DNA from 2 places in the Paenibacillus lentus genome. Region 2 is predicted to be linked to the other one. Evidence: riboswitches for the same ligand, from Rfam matches in the RefSeq annotation. Region 2 holds a riboswitch; the other holds the start of a gene.
What was found. A riboswitch is a leader RNA that binds a small molecule or an ion and turns the genes downstream of it on or off. The one in region 2 is predicted to bind cyclic di-AMP.
Positions count from the first base shown of each region.

Region 1: another riboswitch for cyclic di-AMP. It lies ahead of EIM92_RS07855 (KamA family radical SAM protein); the one in region 2 lies ahead of EIM92_RS04160 (C40 family peptidase).

Region 1 covers NZ_CP034248.1:1,788,747-1,791,893, forward strand. Annotated here, with positions in the region: gene EIM92_RS07850 (carbohydrate binding domain-containing protein) at 1-917, opposite strand, end outside; cyclic di-AMP (ydaO/yuaA leader) riboswitch at 1,280-1,429, shown strand; gene EIM92_RS07855 (KamA family radical SAM protein) at 1,568-2,755, shown strand; gene EIM92_RS07860 (winged helix-turn-helix domain-containing protein) at 2,934-3,147, shown strand, end outside.
Region 2 covers NZ_CP034248.1:904,124-907,270, forward strand. Annotated here, with positions in the region: gene EIM92_RS04155 (hypothetical protein) at 173-994, shown strand; cyclic di-AMP (ydaO/yuaA leader) riboswitch at 1,214-1,351, shown strand; gene EIM92_RS04160 (C40 family peptidase) at 1,357-1,848, shown strand; cyclic di-AMP (ydaO/yuaA leader) riboswitch at 2,038-2,177, shown strand; gene EIM92_RS04165 (C40 family peptidase) at 2,182-2,658, shown strand; gene EIM92_RS04170 (GNAT family N-acetyltransferase) at 2,998-3,147, shown strand, end outside.

The sequences.
Region 1 (3,147 bases), 880 kb from region 2:
CCGTTGTTGAAGGCGGCCTTTAATTCATGAGCCGTTCCTAGATCAACGGTTTTCTTGGCCCAATCCGTACAGGCGGTTTCACTCATGGAATCGCCGGGAGGTGTCGTCCATTTCGAGCCATCCAGAGAGTAGTGGATATTTACCGAACTCCAGGAGCGATTCTTGGTATAGTAATATATTTGCGCTTGATTGCCAGCAGCGTCCTCCGCCGGGGTTGTTACTTCCAGCGCCAAAGAAGGTGCTGATTTGTTGCCCGCCAAGTCTTTGGCTACAACAGTATAACTGTAATTTGTAGAAGGATTTAAACCGGAATCCTTATAGGTGGTAGCTGTAATACCAGTTTGTACAAGGATTTCATCACGATAGACATCATAACCTGCTAAGTCGCTTCTTCCATCATTATCCATTGGCGCTGTCCATGTTATGGTTACGGACGTACTTGTTAAGCTGTCTTTGCTTAACCCAGTAGGTACATTTGGCGGAATGTTATCTTCGTTGCTTGCCTGACAAGGATCTCCTAGGGAAACAACACCGTTCTCAACCATAACACTGCCTGCACTAAGATCGTAATTTTTTCCATTGTTATTATCCCAGCTCGATCCGTCATTAAAAGCTGCTGCAAATCTTGTAGATGTGCCCAGATCTATCGTTGCTCTAGCCCAGTCCGTACAGGCCAGTTCCATAGCTATTCCTGGAACACTTGTCCAGCTGCCGCTTGCGTTATGATGAATGTTAACGGTGCTCCAATTATAGTACGGTGTGTAATAATAGACGCTTGCTGTATTATTACTAGTGGTTTCAGCAGCTGCTATAGCTTGGAAGGGCATGCCGGCCATACCGGATAGTAATGAGAAGAAGAAGGTGATACACAATATAACATAAGGCCATTTCTTTACCTGGTGAATTTTATAGTTCAATGATTGCATCCTCCTTAATAATAAGCTCTGATGGTCGCTAGTCTACAAAATCATCTCCTGTTGAGAAAACGTTTGCGCATTTGTGCGCAAGGTATCCTGCAATTAAAAAAACTACAGGCAATAGCATTCCTTGCATGTTGTGAATAAGATTAGTCATGACAAGAGGCACCAATAATCTTGGGTGGATCGATATAGTCATTATAGCTGCAGTCTGTCACCCCCTTTTTTTTGCGCAAACGCTTTCAAAGGCATTTATATATTACCAATATCTACTAAAAATCGTCAACTATTGCGACTTTTAAAATTATGTCTACTCTCTAGCTGCATTGGCTAAGGTTGACAATCCTGCGCTCAAACCTTATCATAAACACACGCTTAGTTTCTTGGTAAGAGCCAAGAAAGCGGGGGAACCAGGTTTTTACATTGGGGCGAATCACTCATTCACATGAGGTGTAGGGTACCATCTTACCCGAGTCCGTCAGCTAACCTCGTCAGCAGTAGATGGGTCTGTTATAAGATCATTTATCACGTCTCTTTAGACCCTTTATTAGGGTCTATTCTTGTCTTCTGACCCTTGCTGGCGTAGCTGTGTCTAAGACCCCCGGCCTGGGGGCCTTTTTTGTTGATTACTAGGAAGGAGCGAATGTACAATGACGAAGACGAAAACAAGGTACATTACTAATCTGGACAGACTAACAATGATTCCCGAAGAGGAGCGGGAGCGTTTGAAACCGATTACGGAGAAATTCGTATTTCGGGTAAATGATTATTATTTGAACTTGATTGACTGGAATGACCCGCATGATCCTATTCGCAAGCTTGTCATACCGAATGAGGGGGAGCTTGAGGAGTACGGTCGCTGGGATGCTTCCGACGAGGATACCAACTACGTAGTACCGGGCTGTCAGCACAAATACAAGACCACGGCTCTGCTTATCGTGTCCGAGGTATGCGGGGCCTATTGCCGTTATTGCTTCCGCAAACGCTTGTTCCGTAACGATGTGAAGGAGGCTATGTCCGATGTGCAGCCGGGCATCGATTATATTGCCAAGCATCCTGAAATCAATAACGTTCTATTGACTGGAGGAGACAGCCTGATTCTTGCGACGGAGAAGCTGCGGGGGATCCTTGCGCAACTTCGTGAAATCGAGCACGTAAAAATCATTCGTCTCGGCTCGAAAATTCCCGTATTTAACCCGATGCGCATTTATGAGGACGAGGAACTGCTCGATGTGATCCGCACTTATTCCACGCCGGAACAGCGCATTTACGTCATGGCCCACATTAACCACCCGCGCGAGATTACCCCAGAAGCTAGAAGGGGATTCCAGGCTCTGCATGAGGCTGGAGCGATCGTGGTTAATCAGACTCCGGTGTTAAAAGGCATTAATGATGATCCAGTAGTGCTCGGAGAGCTGTTGGATAAACTGTCATGGGCAGGAGTTACGCCGTATTACTTCTTCGTTAACAGACCGGTTGCAGGGAACCGGGATTTTGTCCTTTCCCTGGAGGAGGTCTATCGTATTGTTGAAGAAGCGAAAGCCAGAACTTCCGGCTTAGGAAAGCGAGTAAGACTGTCGATGAGCCATACATCCGGTAAAATTGAAATTTTGGCGATCGAGGATGGTAAGGCGTATTTGAAATACCATCAGTCCCGCGACGGGGATTACGGTAAATTGATGATCCTTGATTGCCCTAAGGATGCGGCTTGGTTCGACGATCTTCCGGGCAATGAACAGCATTGGAAGCAGCCAGAGAAGAAGACGGATGAAGTCGTCTCCGTTAACGAGATGCCTGATCTTCCGCAGAAGAGAAAACGTACGCCAGCTATGCAATAATATCCCATAATGAGTAAGTTATTGATTATCCCCTGAAGAGTGGCCTTAGGTAACATCAGCCCCGCTTCAGGGGATTTTGTTTCTTTCAATTTTTCTGAATGAATTGTTTTTATTTATTAGCAGGAGCTGGATAGCTTATTATAAGCTTAATACTGGATTTTTTGATGAAGGAGTAATTATGGGACGACTGATATTCGAGCCTTCCGGCTATAAGGTGAAATGGGGCGTGGAGACTCTTGAACTGCTAGCGAAGGAGTTTGCGCTGCTGCAATTTCTGTATCATCATCGCGAGCGGGCTTTCACGCGCGATCAACTGTTGGATCAGGTGTGGCCAATGGAGTTTCCGGTGGAGCGGACGGTTGACGATCATATTTATCGCTTGAGGAAAAAGC
Region 2 (3,147 bases):
CTTATTCAGAGGAGTACCGCTCACAAAACTTAGCTTAAGCTTACGAAGTAGTTTTGCTCGAGGCTTATTCAAAGGAGTACCGCTCACAAAACTTAGCTTAAGCTTACGAAGTAGTTTTGCTCGAGGCTTATTCAAAGGAGTACCGCTCACAAAACTTTTAGGAGGGAATGTCATGCCCTATATTCGCAATGGGTGGAGCAGCGTCAAAAGCCAGTTCCCCTCCGTCATCATTCTTTTTCTGTATCAGTTGCTGTGGGGAGTGTTTCTATATCGCCTAGTCAATACAGCTGTTATTCAAGTTCTGCACCGATTTCCAGATCCTCCACCCCATGAATTAAGCCGAATTTTGTTTCTAATCGAGGGACAGAGCAGGTTCTGGCAAACTCCCGAAGTTCACCATTACATATGGATCCTGTCCGGCATGGTCATGCTTCGACTGCTATTGACCCCTTTAATTCACGCTGGCATCTTATACGGACTGCTTCCAGCGGAAGAAAGGGCGGCTGGCCTCCCTCTATTCCGAGGCATGCAGAAATTCTGGAAGCCTGTGACTCTATTCTATTTTCTGGAGCTTATCTTAATTCTGATTCCCACCGTGTGGCTGCTGCCCAAAGTATACGCACCTCTGTCCCTCCTCCTCCAAGGAAGCAGTCATATCCCTACTTTCTTAATTACTACGGCTTATATCGTTGGCTGGCTTGGTTACAGCTGGTTTATTCGACAAAGCTTGCTATTCCTGCAGTTCGGCTATTTATTCAGACACAATCCCTGGCCATCCCTGCTCGTTTGCTGGAAGCATCTTATAACTGGTTTAGGAATCTCCGTCATTCTCGCAATTTCATGTTCTATAGTATTTATTCTATTCGGCACGATATCCTGGATCATGACCGGTCTCCTAGCGTTGATCCTACAGCAAGCTTACCCATTCTTTCGTAGTGTTCTCAAAATATGGAAAATATCCTCGCAATATTGCTTATGGCAACAAAAAAGTTAAATTTTCTTCATTTCTTTGGCTCCCTAGAGCCACAAGGCCTCCGCGCTTTTGCGGGGGCCTTATTCTATGCTTACTATATAATTCTCGCAAATTAACCATTGCCAAATGCTGCCTACCTTGTTACAATAACAACAGTACTTTTTAAGTAACAGTTTTGTAATCATTTCTGTCATCATTTACAAGATGTATGGCAGCATATCGAATAGGTTAAACATGGTGTTAAAATTACAGCCGAATTCCCTTCACCGGGGAAACGGGGGAACCACTTTGGGTGAATTGATCTCGCTTCAGAGGGATCATAGGGAACCTTCAAACCGAATCCTTAAGCTAACCTCGTAGGCATTGGAAGGAGCATAACTTCTTTGAAGAAAAAGTTGGCCGTTGCAGCAGTGAGTTTTTCCATTCTATTCTCATTAGGAGCTGGGAGCGCTTTCGCAGACTCCAAACTGGACACTACCATTCAGTCGGCTCTCGGCACGAAATACGTATCCGGCGGTACGACAACGGATGGCTTTGATTGTTCCGGATTTACCTCTTATGTATTCAAGAGTCTTGATATTAAGCTTCCCCGCACATCGGGATCCCAATATAATATGGGAACTGCCGTGAAGAAGGACGAACTCAAACCAGGTGACCTCGTATTCTTCAACACTTCTGGCAAGGGAGTATCCCATGTTGGTGTAATGGTTGATGGTGAAAGCTTTGCCCACGCTTCAACCAAAAAAGGTGTAATTATCAGCAAATTGAGTGAAGATTATTATGTCAAACGCTATGTCGGTGCCAAGCGCATCCTGAGCACAGACAAATACGAAGCTGTTGCTGTAGATAGTGAAGATCATGATGATGTAGAATAACATACGTCCAAAAACCTGCAAAGATTCCTCCCAGAATCGCCTGCAGGTTTTTTTATATTCAAATATACCGGATAACTTTACCAGTGTCTTTTCACATGGCTAAACTTGCAATAGATGGCGGCTTTTGATAGACTAACCAAAGAATAAGTAACAAACTTGTAATCATTATTGTAAAAGTTACGGGTGCGTACAACTGATAAGCCGAATTCCCAACACCCGGGAAGCGGGGGAACCATTTATGGGTGAATTGATCTCGCTTCAAAAGAGATGATAGGGGAACCTTCAACCGAACCCTTAAGCTAACCTCGCAGGCCTTGGAAGGAGTAATACAACTTGAGAAAGACATTGACAGCAGCGGCGACGAGCTTAGCCATTCTTTTTACGATGGGAGCAGCAAACGCTTACGCGGACTCGGACACAACATTGAACAAGACAGTTAAAGCAGTCTATGGCACGCCTTACAAATTCGGAGGAACGACGGCAAGCGGTTTCGATTGCTCCGGATTCACAAGTTACGTCTTCAAGAAGATGGGCGTTAAGCTGCCTCGCGTATCGTCGGCCCAGTACAAGCAGGGTACACCAGTTGCAAAGAATCAGCTGAAAGAAGGAGACCTCGTATTTTTTAATACGACTGGCAAAGGGGTATCTCATGTGGGCATATATATCGGTGACGGAAAGTTCGCCCATGCCTCTTCTTCCAAAGGAATTCGCACAGATAAGCTAAGTAACAGCTACTACAAAAAGCGTTACGTCGGTGCGAAACGGATTTTGAGCAAATACGGTTATTCTACCCATGCCGCTCAATCCTAATATTGCTATTTATTTGATGTTTACTGCCTCTTTGATACGCCGCGACGATTCCTGCTAGAATCGTCGCATTTTTTTTGTGATAAACCATCCTCTACTCCATTAACGAAACTTAAAAGAATAAGGTTGCATCTATACGCCTTTAGCACTATTTTCCTCCCTTGCAATAATACCGTTTTCATTATAATTCGATAAACATCCGGCACTAATCACATAACTCCAAAAAAAACAGCACCAATAGAGCCTTTACAATAAAATAAAATCCCGTTACAGTGATGGTAAAAAGATCGAGCCGGAAAAGTTCCATGGCACGGCATTTCCATTTGTACAAGGAGGCGCAAGATGGATAAACGAGATATTCAGTTTCACATCGTTCCTATGGAAGAACACCACGGGGAAGCAATCAGTACTTGGCGCTACGACTCCCCCTATGATATCTATAGCTGGCTGCCTTGGGAACAAATGAAAGCTCTTGATGTTGAATTCGGCAAT